3 regions of the Bacillus sp. ABA4_010 genome follow, and region 3 is predicted to be linked to each of the others. Evidence: riboswitches for the same ligand, from Rfam matches in the RefSeq annotation. Region 3 holds a riboswitch; each other region holds the start of a gene.
The links. A riboswitch is a leader RNA that binds a small molecule or an ion and turns the genes downstream of it on or off. The one in region 3 is predicted to bind S-adenosylmethionine.
Positions count from the first base shown of each region.

Region 1 (7,671 bases), on a different contig from region 3:
TTTTGAACTGGATGAATATTTAGAAAAATACAGAAGGATGAATGTTAGGTTTTCTCACATGCATCCTTCTGTATTATACTTATATCAAAAAAATATAGCAATACGTAATAACGTATATTTTTAATGGGAAAATAAGGGTTGTTCGGTTTTATTCTGTATATACCGTAAAGGCTTATTCAGAAAAGGATATTATTCGTAGAATGAATGGGATATAGTGTACCTTCTAAAGCGAAAGAGATGCGGCCGCTTTCCTCAGAAACAACTAATACGAGCGCATCTGATTGTTCAGACATGCCAATGGCCGCCCGGTGTCGAGTTCCCATTTTATTTTGGACAGCTGTTGAAGAGGCTAGCGGCAATACGTTGGCAGCGGATACGATGATATCTCCTTTTACTAATACTGCACCGTCATGCAGTGGATTTCCTGGATAAAAGATGGATTCAAGGAGAGGGCTTGTCAAAGACGCCCCAAGTGCGACTCCTTTTTGGATTAAATGGTGAACAGGTTGTTTGCGTTCAATGACCATCAAGCCCCCGTGTTTTCGTTCGGATAAATGATGAGCTGCTAACGAAAGGGCTGCATAATTTTCGGTAAAAGGAGATAAGTATTGTTGTAAGTAGTAAGAAGCAGCGACTGATTGAATGTTACTGAACTGTTTGTGTAACGATTCAAAATCGCATAAAATACAATATTCGTTTTGGTCTAGATGACGAATCAGTTTGTCGGTTTCCGATAAAATCGTTGTTAAATTGTGTTTTATCTCATTTTTAATAGAAGAATTTAAAGAAAAGTGATGTAAATCCATCTCATTTTATCTCCAATCTTTTTACCGAAGCACATAAACGGAGAAGAGTAATGTTGAAACAGTGGTCTTTCTGTTTATGTAATCGGAGGATGGAGGAAACTACCTGCTGATGGAAGCTTCCTTTATTTGTAATGTTTACGAAACGATAAGCTTTATACATAAGCGGAAGCAACAACAGCACTGATTATCATGAAAGTAGATGAAGAAAAATGATATAGGTAATGTTTGAGTGAATTAATAAGTGGATGGAGGGAGCAAGATGCATCGATCAACGAAACAGGAGAAAATGTTAGTGGTGGTTTGTTCGATTGTAGCAATTATTATGCTTTTATCACTTTTAAGACATTTTTTCGGTTAGAACATCATATGTCATAATAAGAATCGATGGAATTTGTGTCAACTTTGCGGATGAATTTGAATAGAATATTTTGAAATATCAGTTGACAATCTACCGCAATATGTTAAAATTTGAAAAAACAAACTTATCAAGAGTGGTGGAGGGAACTAGCCCTTTGAAGCCCGGCAACCTGCGTGAATTAATGCAAGGTGCTAATTCTAGCAAAATGTAAACCATTTTGGAAGATAAGGTAAAATAGATTACCTCAACAGTCTTTCGAAAATGGAAGGCCTTTTTTATTGGGTTTATGAACTAGTAACCATTAGACGAAATGAAGGAGGACTGGAATGGTACAGCAAGAAAATTTGAACGAAGTTTGGAAAAATGTTGTTCAGATGCTTGAAACGATGAAGTATGGCTCTGTCACATTAATTGTTCAGGATGGCAAAGTGGTTCAACTTGAAAAAAATGAGAAAGTAAGAATACGCTAGTAAAGCGCTGACTAGAGAAACTAGAGGCGGTTTTGGTTCTTTATTGGGCTAAAACCGTCTTTTTTTATCGGAATACAAAGTGTTAAAGATAGGAGTGAATCATTTGAGTGAAACACTAACTTTCCAAACGTGGCACAATCAGCTACCTGAATTTTCTGCAGATGATGACACGAAAGGAGCGCTATCGGTTTTGCGGTGGGCGTACGAACATTATGGAGATTCCATTGTTTATGCCTGTAGTTTCGGAATTGAAGGGATTGTGTTAATCGACTTAATTTCAAAAGTAAAGGAAGACGCCACCATTGTATTTCTCGATACGGATTTGCATTTTAAGGAAACGTACGAGGTTATTGAAGCGGTAAAAGAGAAATTTCCGAAATTAAACATTGTCATGAAAAAGCCGGAACTGACTTTACAACAGCAAGAAATGCTCCGCGGGGGTGAGTTGTGGAAGACAGATCCGAACCAGTGCTGTCGTATTCGGAAAATTATTCCGCTTGAGCAGGCATTAAGCGGAGCGGAAGCATGGATTTCTGGATTGAGAAGAGAACAATCTGCGACAAGAAGTCAGACGGAGTTTATCAACCGAGATACTCGTTTTGAAAAAATCAAAGTTTGTCCGCTTATTCATTGGACATGGAAAGAAATATGGCGATACGTGTACAAACAAGAACTGCCTTATAATCGTCTGCACGATCAGGGCTATCCGAGCATCGGATGTGAGCCTTGTACGAAGCCGGCTTATGATATGGATGATTTGCGTTCAGGAAGATGGACAGGAAATCAGAAAACAGAGTGTGGGCTCCACGGATCATAATCAAAAGGATCTCTTGTGAGAAGATTGAGTTTAAAAAGAGTTAGGGAGGAATAATGATGAGTTACAGTACACCTCATGGAGGGAAACTTATTAATTTGTTTGATTCTGCATTTAATTATGAATCTATTCAGCAGGAAGTAGAGCTTGATGCTATTGCCTTAAGTGACTTGGAGTTAATTGGAGTTGGAGCGTACAGTCCGCTTACAGGTTTCTTAGGGGAGGAAGACTATCAATCAGTTGTACAGAATATGCGCCTTGCAAACGGAGTTGTATGGAGCATTCCGATTACGCTTCCTGTAAGTGAAGAAAAAGCAGCAACCTTGCAAATTGGAGATGACATTAAGCTTGTTAAAGATGGTGTCGTGTACGGAGTTTTAAAATTGGAAGGCATTTTTACTCCGGATAAAGAAAGAGAAGCGCAGCTTGTATACCAGACAACAGACGATGCTCATCCTGGTGTTCAAAAATTATTTGAAAGACCAAACGTATATTTAGCTGGTCCTATTAAACTAGTGAAACGAACAGATAAAGGAAGGTTTGCTTCCTATCATTTAGATCCTGCTCAAACGCGTCAGCAGTTTGCCGAGCTTGGATGGAAGACTATTGTTGGCTTCCAAACCCGCAATCCGGTTCACCGTGCTCATGAATACATCCAGAAGTCTGCGCTTGAAATTGTTGACGGATTATTTTTAAATCCGCTCGTTGGAGAAACGAAATCGGATGATATCCCCGCAGATATTCGGATGGAGAGCTATGAAGTGCTATTGCAGCATTATTACCCACAAGATCGTGTATTCTTAGCGGTATTCCCAGCAGCAATGCGCTATGCAGGGCCACGAGAAGCCATTTTTCATGCGATGATTCGTAAAAACTTCGGTTGCACGCATTTTATTGTTGGGCGTGATCATGCCGGTGTTGGAAATTATTACGGCACATACGATGCACAAAAAATCTTTGACAACTTTACGAGTGAAGAGTTAGGGATTACGCTGTTGTTTTTTGAACATAGCTTTTATTGTGTGAAATGTGAAGGGATGGCTTCGACGAAAACGTGTCCGCATCCGAAGGAAGACCATGTGATTCTTTCTGGTACGAAAGTAAGAGAGTTATTGAGAAAGGGTGAACTTCCACCAAGTACATTCAGCCGCAAAGAAGTAGTGGAAGTTTTAATTAAAGGGTTACAGCAGAAAACAATCCATTCTTAAAAGGAGAGGGATAAAATGGGAGAAGCAACAAATATTACGTGGCATGATGCAGCCATTACAAAAAAGGAACGAAGAGAACAAAATGGTCATCAAAGCTTTATTCTTTGGTTTACCGGCTTATCTGGATCCGGCAAATCTACTGTTGCCAATGCAGTTGCTAAAGCATTGTTTGATCGCCAAATTCGAAACTACGTACTGGATGGCGATAACATTCGTTTCGGCCTCAATAAAAATCTTGGGTTTTCCGAGGAAGACCGCAAGGAAAACATTCGCCGCATTGGTGAGGTAGCCAAATTGTTTGTCGATAGCGGCCAAGTTGTACTGACTGCTTTCATTTCTCCTTTTCAAGAAGATCGAAATCAAGTCCGTGACATTGTCGAGGAAAAGGAATTTATTGAAGTGTATGTCAAATGTCCGCTAGATGAATGTGAACGGAGAGATCCGAAAGGGTTGTACAAAAAAGCAAGGAGCGGGGAAATTAAGCAGTTTACAGGCATTGATTCTCCTTATGAAGAACCGGTTAATCCTGAACTTGTAGTAGAAACAAGCAAAGATTCTATCGAAGTATGTGTCGCGAAAGTGTTAGAATATTTAAAAGAAAACAACCTCATATAAAGGAGTTGTAATTGGATGAGTTATGTGAAGAATTGGGCGGATAATCCGAATGTGAACGCAACAGAAAAAAAGAAGTTAGAAAAAGATGGATTGAAGATTTTTGATGATATCCCTTACTATGCGGAACATGGATTTGATTCCATTCCGAAAGAAGATTGGGATTTATTCAAATGGGCAGGCCTTTATCTCCAGCGTCCAAAAGAAGACGGATATTTTATGATGCGTGTCAACGTTCCTTCAGGTATTTTGTCTAATGAGCAAGTGGTCGCATTAGCTGAAATTGCCAGAGATTATGGAAGAGGAGTGTATGACATTACAACGCGCCAAGCGATTCAGTTCCATTGGCTTCAAATTGAAAATATTCCTGATATTTTGAACCGTTTAGAACGAGTAGGTTTATCATCCGCGGGTGCATGTGGTGACATCACGCGTACAATCGTTGGAAATCCGTTAGCCGGTCTTGATCCAGATGAACTGTTTGATACCGCTCCAATTGTGAAAGAAGTGTATGACTTTTTTCAAATGAACGAAGATTTCTCAAACTTACCGCGAAAATATAAAATGTCCATCAGCGCGAATGTTCGCAATGCGTCAAATGCAGAAATTAACTGTGTCTCCTTTACGCCAGCTGTTAAAGAGTTAGATGGTGTAAAGACAGTCGGTTTCCATGTAAAGGTTGGAGGTGGGTTATCCGCTCGTCCTTTCTTAGCTCAAACGCTTGATGTGTTCGTGAAGCCAGAGCAAGTAAAAGAAGTGGCGATTGCCATTACGACGATTTTCCGTGATTATGGGTATCGTGAGAAGCGTCATTTAGCACGCCTTAAGTTTTTAATGGCAGACTGGGGTGTAGAGAGATTTAAAGAAAAGCTATTAGAATACACAGGTCCGCTTCCAACAAAAGGAGAAGAGCCGGTGAAAGAGTGGAATGCCGGTTATTTCTATGGCGTTCACCCGCAGAAGCAAAAAGGGTTGAACTATATTGGGTTTAATGTGCCAGTAGGGCGTTTAAGTGCGGATGAAGTATTCGAATTGGCGAGAATTTCTGCTCAATACGGAAATGGAGAAATCCGAACATGTAACTCTCAGAACCTCATTATTCCAAATGTTCCAGATCATCACGTAGAAGAGTTGTTGCAACAGAAAATTTTTGAACGTATTACAGCGAATCCGAATTCATTTATTGGTTATTCTGTGTCCTGTACTGGAATTGAGTACTGCAACCTAGCCCTTGTGGAAACGAAAGAACGGATGAGAAGAATAGCAGAATGGCTTGATGAAGAAATTTCGTTAGATGTTCCAGTTCGGTTCCATATGGTCGGCTGCCCGAACTCGTGTGGACAGCGTCAAATTGCGGATATTGGCCTGCAGGGGATTAAAATGAAAACGAAAGACAAGAAAATGGTTGAAGCGTTTGAAATCTATGTGGGTGGAACGCTGCATGCAGGCGGAAAATTCAATGAAAAGTTAAAAGGAAAAGTAAGTGGTGAAGTGTTGCCGGAAGTATTGAAAGATTTACTTTTATATTTTCAGCAAGAAAAGCTCCTTGGCGAATCATTCTATGATTTTGTACAAAGAAGCGGACTCGAGCCATTACAAGCGGAACTTGATCGGATTTTAACAGAAATTGATGCGAAAGTTTCGTGAGAAAGGTGAACGGAAATGAATTTATACCGTTTTGAAGTTGTGACAAAATCGGAGGTTATCCCCGTTATTATTGCTGCGGATAATGACGATACCGCGTTTGAGCTTGTAGATGTAGAATTAGAAAAATATTTTTTGAAATTGCCTGACGTGGAAGAAGTCATTTTATATGAAAAGAAGCGACTTGGAAAAGGGACGGGTTTTGTCCTGTACGAAAAAGAAAATGATATAGGCGGCGCATAAGAGGGGGAATCGGAATGGGAAAGGTATACTTAGTCGGCGCTGGACCCGGCGACCCAGATTTAATTACAGTGAAAGGTTTGAAGTGCATTCAGGAAGCGGATGTCATTTTGTATGACCGGTTGATTAATAATGAGCTATTAGAGTATGCAAAGCAAGGGGCAGATTTAATTTATTGTGGGAAGCTGCCGAACTACCATACGATGAAACAAGAAACCATCAACAATTTCTTAGTCAAGTTTGCTAAAAAAGGTAAGGTCGTGACAAGGCTGAAAGGGGGCGACCCGTTTGTATTTGGCCGTGGTGGAGAAGAGGCAGAAGCACTCGCTAAAAATAATATCCCGTTTGAAATTATTCCTGGGATTACAGCGGGGATTGCCGCGCCGGCTTATGCAGGCATTCCTATTACTCATCGAGAGCATGGCGCTAGTTTTGCAGTTGTGACTGGTCATCGAAAAGGGAATGGGGAAGATGATATTCAATGGAGTCATCTAGCTAAAGGAGTAGATACACTTGCCATTTATATGGGGGTGGGGAACCTTTCGTATATTTGTGAACAATTAATTAAAAACGGTAAAAGTGAAAGTACCCCAGTCGCGCTCGTTCATTGGGGGACATATAAAGAGCAGCGTACGATAACAGGAACATTAGATAACATTGTGGAGATTGTACAGAAAGAAAAAGTAGAAAACCCGAGTATGATTATTGTTGGAGAAGTTGTTAAGTTGAGAGAGAAGCTCCGTTGGTTTGAAAAAGCAGAGCAGGATAAGTCGTACGAAGCATACGTAAAAGAAGCCTTTTGAGAAGGGAGCGGTTGAGATGGAAGCTGTATTGTACATTTGTCATGGAAGCCGCGTCAAAAGGGCTAGTGAACAAGCGATTACCTTTGTAAAGGGATGCATGGAAAGAATTCCTGTTTCTATTCAGGAAGTGTCTTTTCTTGAATTGGCGGAACCGTCAATTGAGCAAGGCTTCAAGCGGTGTATCGAGCAAGGTGCGACAACTGTATATGCTGTTCCAGTGCTATTATTGACGGCTGCTCATGCCAAAGAAGATATCCCTGAGGTGTTGAATAAATTGCAACGCCAATATCCGGACGTGAATATCGTATACGGGCGTCCGTTTGGTGTGCATGAACGTATCACGGAAATTTTATATGAGAGATTAATCGAAACGAACGTGCCGATTGATGAGCATTCATTTGTGTTACTGGTCGGGCGCGGCAGTAGTGATCCTGATGTAAAAAGAGATTTAGAGTCGATTGCTCAATTATTGAAGAAGCGGCATGGACTTGGGCATATAGAAGTTTGTTTCTTGACGGCTGCGGAGCCAATTTTAGAAGATGTCTTGGAGAAGGTGAAAACTGCCTCTTACTCAAATATTTTCATCCTGCCTTATTTGCTCTTTACGGGTTTATTAATGAAGAGAATTGAAAAGGCCGTTCGAGAAGTAGAGGAACAGAGTGAATCCAACTTTATTTTGAGTCACTATTTAGAATATCATCCGCATTTAAACGATG
Region 1 covers NZ_JBSWUN010000004.1:472,996-480,666, forward strand. Annotated here, with positions in the region: gene cdaS (sporulation-specific diadenylate cyclase CdaS) at 177-806, opposite strand; SAM riboswitch class I at 1,286-1,395, shown strand; gene ACXAEO_RS21920 (YezD family protein) at 1,491-1,634, shown strand; gene ACXAEO_RS21925 (phosphoadenylyl-sulfate reductase) at 1,738-2,451, shown strand; gene sat (sulfate adenylyltransferase) at 2,508-3,656, shown strand; gene cysC (adenylyl-sulfate kinase) at 3,672-4,271, shown strand; gene ACXAEO_RS21940 (nitrite/sulfite reductase) at 4,287-5,915, shown strand; gene ACXAEO_RS21945 (DUF3906 family protein) at 5,931-6,155, shown strand; gene cobA (uroporphyrinogen-III C-methyltransferase) at 6,170-6,955, shown strand; gene ACXAEO_RS21955 (sirohydrochlorin chelatase) at 6,972-7,671, shown strand, end outside.
Region 1: linked by a shared signal. The riboswitch ahead of ACXAEO_RS21920 (YezD family protein) and the one ahead of ACXAEO_RS15125 (bifunctional homocysteine S-methyltransferase/methylenetetrahydrofolate reductase) in region 3 are both predicted to bind S-adenosylmethionine.

Region 2 (7,671 bases), 2.8 Mb from region 3:
ACTTTGCCTTGCTGAATGTACGATACAATCTTCCATTAATATAAAAAAAGTAACTTAACGCTCCACCTGCCTTCATCAGCTTTTTAGCGAGACGGTTGACATTTTTTTGCTTGGCGACCTTTTCATCTGATAAGTAAATTCCGAGAAGACCTCGATTAATAAGGCGGTGGAACTGTTCATCAGGCAGTCCTTCTGTATGCCTGTCCGCTTCCTTAACAAAATGATAAAACCTTCTAATCATCTCGTCATCGTGAGGGTAGTAAAAACAAAAATTCAAATCTCCCCCTTCCCGATCCTCTTCTTGATCAATAAAATAATCCAATAAAATATGAAGACCTTGAATATAAGGGAAGTAGCCGTTTCTAATTTTGTTTGCTTGCGCCTCCGTAAAAGTATCTTGAAACGCGTAAGCAACTAAACAAAACACACCCAGTGTCGACCCTGAACAAGCAGAAAACTCATACCATTCCATATTGGGGAAGTTTGGCTTATGAGCATCAAACCATTCTTCCAGCCTTGGAACTCTTTCATCTTTTGTTACATGCTTATGTACTTGCAAATCACAGTAGTAACGAGCTAACTCCAACACATGCTCCGCAATGTATGGATAATGCTTTAGCTGTGCAAGTACGTCTTGGCACACTTGCACGAGTGCATGTAAGTAGCCACCATCATCACGATCCTCCCTCATGCGGTAATAATCTTCAAGAGGCATACCTGGCTGAAGTGCATGCTGCATCGCTTCATGCAAAGCTGTAAAATCAGCGGGGTCCAACGATGTACTTCTGTCACATAAATTATCAAGATAGTCACTAATGGTTTGATACGCAACAATAAAGCGAATGCATTCTTTCCTCCTTGATTTTGCAAGGATTGACAAAATGGCACCACCTTCACAATGGAATGTTTTCGTTTGAAGGCTTGCTAATGCTTGTTTACGAAGCTCTTCGTTCGGAATATCTTTTGCGTATATTCGCCAGTTATTCAGTTCTTCATGCACCATCGGCAACACTTCTCGGTAAATCATTTTCATCAATGACAGTGGATGCGAAGGGATTCTCATGTTTCCACCACCTTTTCCAGCTTTTTATACCGCTTACTGTCCAGAGGATTATAAATGCAGTTCAACGAAATTTCTCGCATAACGGAAAACGTCTTCTTTTTCGGGCTCATTAAAAATCTCATGATAGAGTTCAGGCCACTCTTTATAACTTTTCTCACTTGCCTGCAGTTCATCAAACCACTGTCTTACATATTGTTTGTCGACAACTTTATCTTCCCCCGCTTGCATGACTAATATTGGAACATCCGGCATTTTTTCCATATTTTTAAACGCTAAACTCATCGCATGCATAAACTCTCGATACCACCGTACAGAAACCTTTGTCACATACAGGGAGTCATTCTCATCCTGCTCTCGCATTTCTTTATTGCGTGTCACCTTATCTGCAGCTAGATGAGAATCAAACAGCATCCCTGGCATGAATTTGTTCAATCCTTTTGATAATACATCCATGTAAGCTGGAGGATATTCAATAAGTCCAAATGCTGGAGAAGACAAGATTACTCCCCACACAGGAAGCTGCTTTTCCTGAAGCGTGCGAACAACAGACAAGCCGCCCATACTATGACCGAACAAAAAGATAGGAAGATCATATTTTTGTGCTTCTTTTACCCACGTTTCGACGGCTTCAATATATTCATCGAACGAACCAATATGTCCCCGTCTTCTCGTTGTTAATCCTTGCCCAGGAAGGTCACCCATCACAACGTTCAATCCGATGGATCGCCACATTTCAATGAGCCATCGATATCGTCCATGATGTTCAGCCGCTCCATGAACCATGACGACAACTCCTCTTGGGTACTCAGCTTCCCATTTCCACATATTCCGTTCTTCCTTTCCTTTTCCGTATTTACGCCTTAGAAAAAAGTTTGTACACTTACATTAGAATATTTACGCTCTTTTTTCAACTTACATGAAGGGATGAGAGAAAATGATTTATGAATACAAAGGAAAAAAACCAGCCATTTCTACAACCGCTTTCATTGGAGACTATGTCACGATTAGTGGGGATGTGAAAATTGGAGAGGAAAGCAGCATTTGGTTCAATACAGTCATTCGTGGAGATGTCGCTCCGACTGTTATCGGAAAACGGGTTAACATCCAAGATCAATGTACGCTCCATCAAAGTCCAAACCGTCCATTGATTATTGAAGACGATGTGTCTGTTGGACATCAAGTGATTTTACATAGTTCCATCATCAGAAAAAATGCGTTAATCGGCATGGGATCCATCATTTTAGATGGGGCAGAAATCGGTGAAGGAGCGTTCATTGGGGCAGGAAGCCTTGTGCCTCCCGGAAAGAAAATCCCCCCGCACACCCTTGCTCTCGGACGCCCGGCAAAGGTCGTTAGAGACTTGACCGACATCGACCGACAAGACATGGACCGAATACGCCGAAGTTACGTCGAAAAGGGACAATATTACAAATCTCTTCAACAATAAAAGAAACGTCCATGACCTGATTTCAATTCTTCATATCATCGTATAGACATTTCATTTAATAATTCAGCACATCTTTATTCCATTGAAAAGCATCAAAGTCATTGGTTCAGACCACTTGAATTTCCCCTCAAATTTTCTAGATTGATCTATATAGAAGTAAATTTAGCCTGCCCTTCCAAAAGCGGGTTAAATTTGCTTTAATCTTTTGTAAATTTCTCCTTTTATATATTTACAATATTTTATTACTACCTCCACATTCTCCCTTTACAATAATGATAAAGACAGCTGAAAAGGAGTTTACTGCGCATATGACAAAAATTGTCCGCTGCCTTTATGATTTCGAATGTCATCTATTTAAAACGGTTAATCAACAGTTTGACCGCAAATGGTTGAACTTCTACTTCCGATATATTACCCATATTGGCGGGGCACGCTTCACCATTTGTTTTGTGCTGTTGTTTACCCTTTTGGCGACAAAGCAGCTGCAACAGGCTGCTTTAGCAAGCGCTGTTGCTCTCGCACTCAGCCACATCCCTGTAGCCATTATGAAAAAAGTGTATCCTCGCAAGCGTCCTTATCTGCAATTAACAGGAACAAAAGTATTAAATAACCCGCTTCAGGATCACTCTTTTCCTTCAGGACATACAACGGCTGCATTTTCAGTGTTTATGCCATTTATCTGCTATTATCCCGCAGGAGCCGTTTTTTTATTGCCGCTCGCATTCAGCGTAGGAATCTCAAGGATTTACCTTGGGCTTCATTATCCTACAGACGTATTAGTTGGAATGATTCTCGGGACCTCTGCTGGGTATTTATCCTTTATTTTTCTTTAAATCTTGCACCAACCTTTAATCCGTTAAATCAAATTGACAGTATAGGGGGGGCACAATGAAAATCGCTTTATTTACCGATACTTTTGCACCTGATGTCAATGGTGTTGCCAATACACTGAAACGCTTTACCGATTATTTAAAGAATAAAAATATCCCTTTTCGTGTATTTGCACCAGAAGGAACGAACCATGATTTGTTTTCTGCTCACATTCACCGCTTTACGAGCTTACCTTTTTTCTTATATCCGGAATGCCGTTTAGCATTGCCTAATATGCTGAAAATGAAAGCAAACTTGCAAGCTTTTCAACCTGATATCATTCATGTCGCTACTCCTTTTAACATCGGGCTTTGCGGCTTGCATTATGCAAAAAAGATGGATATTCCAATTGTCGGTTCTTACCATACCGACTTTGATCAATACTTAAAATACTATGAGTTGGAATTTCTCTCTCCTTTCCTTTGGAAATACATGGATTGGTTCCACCGTCCGTTGCGAAATATTTTTGTACCTTCTCCAGCCACTAAAGAACATTTGCATCGGCACGGTTTTACGAATGTCTCCATTTGGTCCAGAGGGGTAGATGCGACTCTCTTCCACCCCCACTATGATCGTTTTGACGTCCGAATTAAATACAACATTAAGCGTCCGTACATTTTGACATATGTAGGCCGGCTCGCTCCAGAGAAAAATCTTGACCTATTAATGAACATCGCTAAGTCCTTACCGGATCATCTTAAACATCAGACTCACTGGCTCATCGTTGGCGATGGCCCTTCCAAAGAAAAACTGCAAAAAGAATCATTGGAACATATGACTTTTACCGGTTTTCTTCAGGAAGAACAGCTAGCGAAAGTGTATGCCGCTTCCGACTTATTTGTTTTCCCATCGGCTACTGAAACGTTCGGGAACGTCGTACTGGAATCTTTAGCCGCTGGGACTCCTGTTATAGGTGCGAGTGCTGGCGGTGTGAAACATATTGTTCAGCACGATCGAACAGGTTTTTTATGTGACCCTGAATCCGTTTCACAGTTTATTCATTACATCACGTTTTGCCTCGACAATCTCCATAAGCGCATACAGCTTGGACATCAAGCAAGACAATATGCTCTTACACAAACATGGGATAATATTTTTGATGGCTTGCTGCTCCAGTATGAAGCAGCACTTTCACAGCCAGCAGACTCCATCCAACTAGCGTAACATGCTTCTTTTTCCAATAAAAAAATCCGGTCTATGCAGACCGGATTTTTTTATTATTTTGTAGCTTGTGTTTTTAATGCTTCTGCTTTGTCTGTACGCTCCCATGGAAGGTCCAAATCGTTGCGGCCGAAGTGACCATAAGCAGCTGTTTGCTTGTAAATCGGGCGACGTAAATCAAGCATTTTAATGATTCCTGCTGGACGTAAGTCAAAGTTTTCACGAACTAATTCTACTAATACCTCTTCAGAAACTGTACCAGTTCCGAACGTATCAACAGCGATAGAAACAGGTTTTGCTACACCAATTGCGTATGCAAGCTGAACTTCACATTTGTCCGCTAATCCTGCTGCTACGATGTTTTTAGCCACGTAACGTGCCGCATATGCCGCAGAACGGTCTACTTTTGTCGCATCCTTACCAGAGAATGCTCCACCACCGTGACGTGCATATCCACCGTAAGTGTCAACGATGATTTTACGACCTGTTAGACCTGCATCACCTTGAGGACCACCAATTACGAAACGGCCTGTCGGGTTGATGAAGTATTTTGTTTCTTCGTCAATTAACTCAGCTGGAACAACTGGGTTGATGACATGCTCTTTAAGGTTACGTTGAATTTGCTCCAATGTAATTTCTGGGTGATGTTGTGTAGAAATTACGATTGTATCAATGCGTACCGGTTGTCCGTTTTCATCATATTCTACTGTTACTTGCGTTTTACCATCTGGACGAAGGTATGGTAAAATTTCTTCTTTGCGCACTTCTGTTAAACGGCGTGCAAGCTTATGTGCCAATGAGATTGGAAGAGGCATTAATTCTTTCGTTTCGTTACAAGCATAACCAAACATTAATCCTTGGTCCCCTGCTCCGATTGCTTCGATTTCCTCTTCTGTCATTTGACCTTCACGAGCTTCTAACGCTTGGTCAACACCCATCGCGATATCCGCTGATTGCTCATCGATTGACGTTAAAACTGCACAAGTTTCAGCATCAAAACCATATTTTGCACGAGTATAACCAATTTCGCGAATTGTTTCACGAACGATTTTCGGAATGTCTACATATGTAGAAGTTGTGATTTCACCACTCACTAATACTAAACCCGTTGTAACGGATGTTTCGCAAGCAACACGCGCATTAGCGTCTTTCGCTAAAATCGCATCAAGAATGGAGTCGGAGATTTGGTCACAAATCTTATCCGGATGGCCTTCTGTTACTGACTCAGATGTAAATAAACGACGTTTTGTTGACATCAGTATTTCCTCCTTTTAAATGAAAACAACAAAGATACGGTACTCATTCCCTTATTATTCATAAAACTAGTTCATTTTATTGAAAAAATATAAAAAACCTTCCCTATATATGAGGAAAGGTTTGTACGTTCACTAGCGCCTTTCACTCTTATCGATCAAGGGCAAGAAGCCTTGCGTCAGGTTAGCACCTTATCGCCTTTTTATGATAATACATGGCGATGGTTGCTGGGTTTCATAGGGCCTGTCCCTCCACCAGCTCGGGATAAGAGAGTATCCGTTCAAGGACATATCATACCGTAAAACGTCGAAACATGTCAACAATTTATCCAATAAAAAAAGAACGCACAACATATATTTTTTCTTCTGTTATTGTGTTCTTCGTCAATCAACTCTATTTTGTCCATTTTTGTATTACATACGAACATTTATCTCTAAATAGTATAGACTATTGTTATAAATGTGTTATACTATTTTATGAGTTTACTAATCGTATATAAAATAAACTTTAAAATAAAAGGATGGTATTCAATATGAGTATAGTGGATGTTTCAAATGAATTAAATGAACTTCTTCAATTACCGACCGTTCATCATAATCTATCAGTCCCTCAACTGGTGGAAAAGGTGCTATCTCGTGGAGAAGGACAATTGACAGCTTCAGGTGCAGTTCGTGCGGAAACCGGGAAATATACCGGACGCTCTCCAGAAGATAAGTTTATTGTAGAAGAAACATCAACTAAGGATAAAATTGATTGGGGAAAAGTCAATCAACCTTTTGCCGCTGACAAATTTGATGCCCTATATAAAAAGGTATTAACATACTTAAAAGAACAGGGAGAACTCTTTTTATTCAATGGTTTTGCCGGTGCGGACTTAAAACAACGTTTACCGATTCGTGTCATTAACGAATATGCTTGGCACAACTTGTTTGCCCACCAATTATTCATCCGTCCGACAAATCAAGAAATGGAGACGCATGAAGCAGCCTTTACAGTGATTTCTGCTCCTAATTTTAAAGCTGATCCTGCTGTAGACGGTACGCACTCTGAAACATTCATCATTATTTCTTTTGAGCGTAAAGTAGTATTAATTGGTGGAACTGAATACGCTGGAGAAATGAAGAAATCCATCTTCTCTGTAATGAACTATCTACTACCTGAAAAGAACGTCTTGTCTATGCATTGTTCTGCCAATGTTGGTCAAGAAGGCGATGTTGCTTTGTTTTTTGGGCTTTCAGGAACAGGAAAAACAACGCTTTCAGCAGATACGAATCGCCGCTTAATTGGCGATGATGAGCACGGATGGTCTAACGCTGGCGTGTTCAATATTGAAGGCGGTTGCTATGCGAAATGCATCAATTTATCCAAGGAAAAAGAACCACAAATTTATAACGCCATCCGCTTTGGCGCGGTATTAGAAAACGTCGTTCTCGATGATGCTTCCCGCCTTCCGGATTATAATGATAACTCGTTAACTGAAAATACACGTGCAGCCTACCCGCTGCAAGCTATGCATAACATTGTCGACCCAAGTGTCGCAGGTCATCCGACTACCATCGTCTTTTTAACAGCAGATGCGTTTGGGGTTCTTCCTCCGATCAGTAAGCTAACAAAAGAACAAGCGATGTATCACTTTTTAAGCGGATACACCAGCAAGCTTGCTGGTACTGAGCGTGGAGTCACTTCACCGCAAGCTACATTCTCTACATGCTTTGGATCTCCATTCCTTCCACTTCCTGCTACAACATATGCAGAAATGCTCGGAGAGAAAATCGACGAACACGATGTAAACGTATACCTTGTCAATACGGGATGGACCGGTGGAGGCTATGGAGTAGGACAACGGATGAAATTAGCTTATACACGAGCTATGGTT
Region 2 covers NZ_JBSWUN010000003.1:48,079-55,749, reverse strand. Annotated here, with positions in the region: gene ACXAEO_RS01505 (tetraprenyl-beta-curcumene synthase family protein) at 1-1,063, opposite strand, end outside; gene ACXAEO_RS01500 (lysophospholipase) at 1,112-1,888, opposite strand; gene ACXAEO_RS01495 (gamma carbonic anhydrase) at 1,998-2,510, shown strand; gene ACXAEO_RS01490 (phosphatase PAP2 family protein) at 2,819-3,343, shown strand; gene ACXAEO_RS01485 (glycosyltransferase family 4 protein) at 3,399-4,544, shown strand; gene metK (methionine adenosyltransferase) at 4,598-5,797, opposite strand; SAM riboswitch class I at 5,943-6,066, opposite strand; gene pckA (phosphoenolpyruvate carboxykinase (ATP)) at 6,328-7,671, shown strand, end outside.
Region 2: linked by a shared signal. The riboswitch ahead of metK (methionine adenosyltransferase) and the one ahead of ACXAEO_RS15125 (bifunctional homocysteine S-methyltransferase/methylenetetrahydrofolate reductase) in region 3 are both predicted to bind S-adenosylmethionine.

Region 3 (7,671 bases):
AACGTATAAGGCAAATTGGATAAAGCTAGATGGGCAGCTATCATCATGAAGGTCAAGCCAACTCCCCCAAGAACTGCGCCTCTTTTAATAATGCGACGATTTTTAATTTCAAACCCGAGAGGCACTAACACAGCTTGAGCCATCGCTAAGTTAAAGGCTACATATAAAAAAGGGCTCAACATCCAATTCCCTCTATCGGTTAATAACGGAAGAGATGATGCTTGAAGAAAGGAAAAGTGATTAATATACGGAACAATGATAATGATGGAAAATGTGAGCATCATTGGGACAACAAGTGAATTAACAATCATAATCCCCTCAATGCCCTTCACGATCGAAACATATGCCAAGATGATGGTGATGACCATACCAATTTGCGGCCACCATCCAAGCTGTTCTTTTACAATGGACCCTGTACTTGCTAGCATAACGGACGTGATGCCGAACAAAGTGACGATCGTCAATACGTTGACCACTTTCCCAATCATCTTTCCAAACAAATAATCATTAAGCTGCTGATACGATTCGGCCCCAATTTCATGCGCCATGGCCATCATCTTTGAACCAAGCCATATAAAACATAAGCCACTCACCATAATTCCAATTAAACCGTATGTACCATATTGGGTAAAAAATTGGACGATTTCTTTCCCAGTGGCAAAACCAGCTCCGACAACTGTACCGATGTAGGTGGCAGCCACTTGCAATACGAGTTTCCATTCTTTATTCATACTCTCACCCTTCTTAACTGCTGATACTACACTATATGACGCGTTTTCGAAAAAAGACGAGCTGTTTCTGTTGAAATTATTTCTACAAATAAAAAAATATTTGTTGTATAATTGTTAAAAATCAGATAAGTTAAATATTATCATTTCAAATTTTATACATCATTCTTATCCAGAGAGGTGGAGGGACTGGCCCTTTGAAGCCTCAGCAACCAGTCATGACGTGACAAGGTGCTAAATCCAGCGAAGCAGACATTTATGCTTGGCAGATAAGAAGAGGGTTTTGATTAAAAGGTCTTCTTCTTAACGGGAAGGCCTTTTTTGTATAATCATGACTTGCCCCCTTCCGAAAAGAATGAGTATGAGGAGGAATAAGCATGGGATTATTGAAAGATTTACAGTCAACGATTTTAATTGGGGACGGAGCGATGGGAACTCTTCTGTACGCCCACGGCGTCGATAGTTGTTTCGAACAGCTAAACGTAACGAAACACGAAGAAGTTCTCCGTGTTCATGAGGCTTATTTAAAAGCAGGAGCAAACATTATTCAAACTAATACGTACGGAGCCAATTATCACAAACTGGCACGCTACGGTCTTGAAGATGACGTCAAAACTTTGAATGTCGCCGCAGCCCGTATTGCGAAACAAGCCGCCAAAAATAACGCGTATATTGCAGGTACTATTGGCGGAGTGCGAGCATTAACGAAGTCGACGATTACCATCGAAGAGATTAAACGCAATTTCCGTGAACAGTTGTTTTGGCTTCTTCATGAAGAGGTAGACAGTATTTTACTAGAAACTTATTATGACCTGGAAGAGTTGCAAACCGTCTTGTCCATTGCCCGCAACGAAACCGATAAACCAATTATCGCCCACGTTTCTCTTCACGAAAAAGGGGTGTTACAGGACGGAACCCCCCTTGGTGATGCATTACATCAACTTGAATCACTCGGCGCCGATATTGTCGGTCTTAACTGCCGACTTGGCCCTTATCATATGATTGAATCGTTGGAAGAAGTCCCACTTCCAACGCGTGCTTTTTTATCCGCTTACCCGAATGCCAGCTTGCCTGATTATAGAGATGGACGACTTGTCTATGAAACAGACAGTCAATACTTCCGAGAAACGGCCCTTTCTTTTAGAGAGCAGGGCGTACGGCTCATTGGTGGATGCTGCGGCACCACCCCCGCTCATATTGAAGCTGTGTCAACGGCTTTAAAGGGGCAATCGCCCGTTACAGTTAAACAAATTAAACAACGACCAGTGATTTCTATCCAAGAATCCGACACCGATGCTGCTCCTCACATTCATGAACTCGTGAAAGAGCGTCGCTCGGTCATTGTAGAGCTGGACCCGCCAAAGCAATTTGGTATCGAAACATTCATGGCTGGAGCGAAGGCATTGCACGACGTCGGAGTAGATGCCGTGACACTTGCTGATAACTCACTCGCCTCGCCAAGAATTAGCAACTTGGCCATGGCTTCTCTCTTACAGCATCAAACAGCTGCAAAACCGCTTGTTCACATCACGTGCCGTGACCGAAATTTGATTGGTTTGCAGTCACATTTGATGGGACTTCACACGCTCGGCATTAACCAAATTCTTGCTGTCACGGGAGATCCATCTAAAATCGGTGATTTCCCAGGAGCAACGTCTGTCTATGATTTATCTTCGTTTGATTTAATTAGTCTTATTGCCCAATTTAATGAAGGTTTATCTTATTCAGGAAAACCACTCGGTCAAAAAACAAATTTTTCAATTGCCGGAGCATTCAATCCCAATGTAAGGCATCTCGATAAAGCCGTGCTGCGCCTTGAGAAAAAAATAGCGTGCGGAGCTCATTACTTTATCTCCCAGCCTGTTTATTCCGTTGAACAAATTGAAAGCATTCATGAAGCGACCCAACATTTGCAGGCTCCTGTTTACATTGGTATCATGCCGCTGACCAGTGCGAGAAACGCGCGCTTCCTTCATCATGAAGTGCCTGGTATTAAGCTATCAGAAGACATTTTGGCCCGTATGAATGCAACAGAAAACGACCGGACAAAAGGAACAGAAGAAGGCATCGCTATTGCCAAACATCTCATCGATGCCGCTTATGACTTATTTAACGGCATTTACTTAATTACACCGTTTATGCGTTATGAAATGACCGTAGAATTAACAAAATACATTTACGATAAAGAACGTATCAGAAAGGAAGATCATCATGTCCCTATCCTCCATTCATAATCAATTAAAAGAAAGAATTCTCGTCCTTGACGGTGCAATGGGCACGATGATTCAAGCAGCTAATTTAACCGATGAAGACTTCGGTGGAGAACTGTATGAGGGCTGCAATGAATATTTATCGCTCACCGCGCCACATGTGATTCGCTCCATTCATGAAGAATATTTGAAAGCAGGGGCCGACATCGTAGAAACCAATACGTTTGGTGCTACCTCGGTTGTACTCGATGAATACGATTTGAGCCACCTTGCCTATGAATTGAACGTTCAATCGGCGCGACTGGCTAAAGAAGCATGCGAAAAGTATTCCACACCGGAACAACCTCGTTATGTAGCTGGATCTATGGGACCTACAACGAAAACGTTGTCCGTTACTGGCGGTATTACCTTTCAAGAGCTTGTCGATTCATATGAAGAGCAAACGCGTGGATTAATAGACGGGGGAGCCGATCTTTTATTAGTAGAAACATGTCAAGATATGCTAAACGTGAAAGCCGCCTTTTTAGGTATTTCCAACGCCTTTGAAAATGCAAAGCGGCAGTTGCCAATTATGATTTCCGGCACCATCGAGCCAATGGGAACAACTCTCGCAGGGCAGGATATCGAAGCTTTTTATCTTTCGCTCGAACATATGCAGCCGCTCTCTGTTGGTTTAAACTGCGCAACAGGACCGGAATTCATGACAGACCATATCCGCTCATTATCGGCCTTATCATCAGCCGCTGTCAGTTGTTATCCAAATGCAGGGCTACCCGATGAAGAAGGAAACTATCATGAGTCACCAGAATTATTAGCCAAAAAAATTGCCGGCTTCGCTGAAAAAGGTTGGCTAAACATTGTCGGTGGATGCTGCGGTACGACGCCGGCCCATATTGCTGCACTCGTCGAGGCCGTCAAACATTTAAAACCAAGGGAAATTCCCGAAGATACGCATCCGCATGCTGTATCAGGCATTGAGCCACTCATTTATGAGGAGTCCATGCGTCCGCTGTTTGTTGGTGAGCGTACGAACGTCATCGGCTCCCGTAAATTTAAACGTCTCATTGCCGAAAACAAAATAGAAGAAGCCGCAGAAGTCGCCCGTGCTCAAGTAAAAAGCGGAGCCCATGTTATTGACATTTGTTTGGCCGACCCAGATCGTGATGAACTTGAGGATATGGAACAGTTCATTAAAGAAGTCGTAAAAAAAATTAAAGTTCCACTCGTCATCGATTCGACAGATGAAGCGGTTATTGAGCGTGCCCTCACCTACTCTCAAGGAAAAGCGATCATTAACTCAATTAATCTAGAAGATGGTGAAGAACGATTCGAAGCGATTGTACCGCTTGTCAAAAAATTTGGCGGGGCAGTTGTTGTCGGAACGATTGATGAGCAAGGTATGGCGGTTACTGCAGAACGAAAATTGGAAATCGCTCAGCGTTCCCATGATTTGCTCGTTCATAAATACGGACTCAATCCGAAAGACATCATTTTTGATCCACTTGTCTTCCCTGTCGGTACAGGAGACGAACAATATATCGGTTCAGCCGAAGCAACCATTAAAGGAATTGCGCTCATTAAAGAAGCGCTTCCTGAATGTTTGACGATTCTTGGCGTGAGCAATGTATCATTCGGTCTTCCTCCTGTTGGACGGGAAGTGTTGAATGCTGTTTATCTCTATCACTGTACACAAGCAGGATTGGACTATGCGATTGTCAACACGGAAAAGCTAGAGCGCTATGCTTCCATTCCAGACGAAGAAATTCGACTGGCTGATGATCTTCTTTTCCGTACAAATGATCAAACACTTGCTACGTTCACCGACTTTTATCGCGACAAGAAGAAAACCGTGAACGTTCAAATAAGTCATTTAACATTGGAAGAACGACTTGCTACTTATATTGTAGAAGGAACGAAGGAAGGCTTACTTCCTGACTTAGAAAAAGCGCTCGCCAAATATGAAAGTCCGCTCGACATTATTAATGGACCGCTTATGGCAGGCATGGCGGAAGTCGGGAAGTTATTTAACGACAATCAACTTATTGTTGCTGAAGTATTACAAAGTGCAGAAGTAATGAAAGCATCTGTTGCCTTTTTGGAACCGTATATGGAAAAGAAAGACGATAGCGGGAAAGGAAAAGTTCTCCTCGCTACCGTCAAAGGCGATGTTCACGATATTGGAAAAAATTTAGTGGACATCATCCTAAGCAATAATGGCTTTAAAGTGATTGATTTAGGGATTAAAGTCGCACCACAGGAACTAATTGCGGCCATCCGCCAAGAAAAACCAGATATTGTCGGCTTGTCAGGACTTCTTGTCAAATCGGCTCAACAAATGGTCTTAACTGCACAAGATATGAAACAAGCCGCCATTGATGTTCCGATTTTAGTCGGAGGTGCCGCCTTATCACGAAAGTTTACAGATAATAAAATTGCAGCGGAATACGAAGGACCAGTCCTTTATGCGAAAGATGCTATGGATGGATTAGCTCTCGCAAACCGCCTTCAAGATAAACATGCGAGCGGACAATTATTGGCGGAACTAAAAGAAAAACAACAAGCTTCTCCCCTGCTGACAGAAACGATATCGAACGAACCAGCGGTCGCAACCTTAACTCGTTCTGCCGTATCGACAACAGCACCTGTATTTGTTCCTATTGATACGAAACGCCATCTTATCCGCCAATACAACGTGGCACATATTGAGCCATATATTAACTGGCAAATGCTCCTAGGTCACCATCTAGGGATTAAGGGGAAAATTTCGCGCTTATTGAAAGAAAAAGATGAGAAAACGTTAAAAATAAAAGAAGTAGTGGACGAACTTCTACAGCGATCAAAAAAGGAGAATTTAATTCAGCCTTCTGCTGTGTATCAATTCTTCCCTGCACAATCAAATGGCAATGACGTACTCATCTACGACCCGAAGCAACCTGGTAATATTATTGAAACTTTTCATTTTCCACGGCAGGCAAAAGCTCCCTTCTTATGCTTGTCTGATTATTTAAAACCGGTCGATTCCAAACAAATGGATTATGTCTGTCTATTTGCTGTAACAGCCGGGAAAGGAATTCGCGAGTTAGCAAAACAAATGAAAGAAAGCGGTGATTTCCTAAAAAGTCATGCTCTTCAAGCACTTGCTTTGGAAACAGCGGAAGCATTGGCGGAACGTGTTCATCAACAAATTCGCGATCAATGGGGATTCCCGGATTCCCCTGACTTCACGATGGAACAGCGCCTAACAGCTAAATATCAAGGTCAACGCTACTCATTCGGCTATCCAGCATGTCCAAATCTTGAAGATCAGGAAAAACTATTTAACCTTCTTCAACCAGAAGATATCGGCATTCAACTGACAGATGGTTTCATGATGGAACCTGAAGCCTCCGTTTCCGCTATCGTCTTTGCTCATCCGGAAGCACGATATTTTAATGTCTTATAAGAAAGGATAAGCGGTGCTCTTTGCCGCTTATCCTTTCTTATCGTTTTCTCCTTAATCAAATCATCTTCCTCCACTTCAAGGAAACCACTTGCACTTCTTCTATTTTCCAAACAATTTTCGTTATATTAACAAGATATTCTCATCATTTGGATCAACTTTTTATCCATGTAAATGTAGGTACAATATGTAAGCGTTTGCTAATTGTTAGAAATTTTATTTTTTTCAGAAAATATATTGCGATTTTTGTCTCCTTTTGCTAGGATATGTATATCTTTTCAGAAGATTTAAATTAAAGGTTTAGAAGGAGGCTTCAAACATGCTTACTTTTCTCGCATCAATCGCTCTTTTAATCTTAGGCTATATGTTTTACGGACGGGTGGTTGAGCGAATTTTCGGCATAAATCCCAACACCGAAACACCTGCCTATACAAAAAATGACGGACTTGATTACGTCCCAATGAAATGGTGGAAAGGCTGGCTCATCCAATTGCTCAACATCGCTGGATTAGGCCCTATTTTCGGAGCAATTATGGGAGCGTTGTATGGCCCTGTCGCTTTTATCTGGATTGTGTTCGGTTCCATCTTCGCAGGAGCTGTTCATGACTATTTCTCCGGAATGATGTCACTTCGCCATCAAGGGGAACAATATCCGTCCCTTGTCGGACGTTATTTAGGAAAACATGTAAAAGCAGTCATCAACGTGGTATCTCTTGTGTTAATGGTTCTTGTAGCAGCCGCCTTTACAGCAGGACCGGCACAATTAATCGCCAGCGTCACACCAATTTCTTTCGGAACGGCACTTATTATCATTTTTGCTTATTTCATCGTTGCTACTGTCTTACCGGTGAACAAAGTCATCGGAAAGATTTATCCATTGTTTGGCGCTATCTTAATCTTCATGGCTGTAGCCATTGGAATTGCTCTTTTATTCATGGGGAAATCGATCCCGAATGTAACATTGGAAAATCTTCACCCTGGCGAATTACCGCTTTGGCCGTTATTAATGGTAACTATTTCTTGCGGAGCTATTTCAGGATTTCATTCTACTCAAAGTCCCATTGTCTCAAGAACATTAATGAATGAACGGGATGGACGAAAAGTATTTTATGGCGCCATGATTGCAGAAGGTATCATTGCTCTAATTTGGGCAGCAGCAGGAATGACATTCTTCGGCGGAACTGGAGGCTTGCAAGAAGCGTTAGCTGCCGGTGGACCATCTGGTGTCGTAAACGAGATTTCTACTTCTTTATTAGGTACACTCGGAGGCATTTTGGCTATTTTAGGTGTTGTT
Region 3 covers NZ_JBSWUN010000003.1:2,803,103-2,810,773, forward strand. Annotated here, with positions in the region: gene ACXAEO_RS15120 (YkvI family membrane protein) at 1-731, opposite strand, end outside; SAM riboswitch class I at 894-1,004, shown strand; gene ACXAEO_RS15125 (bifunctional homocysteine S-methyltransferase/methylenetetrahydrofolate reductase) at 1,106-2,962, shown strand; gene metH (methionine synthase) at 2,940-6,380, shown strand; gene ACXAEO_RS15135 (carbon starvation CstA family protein) at 6,697-7,671, shown strand, end outside.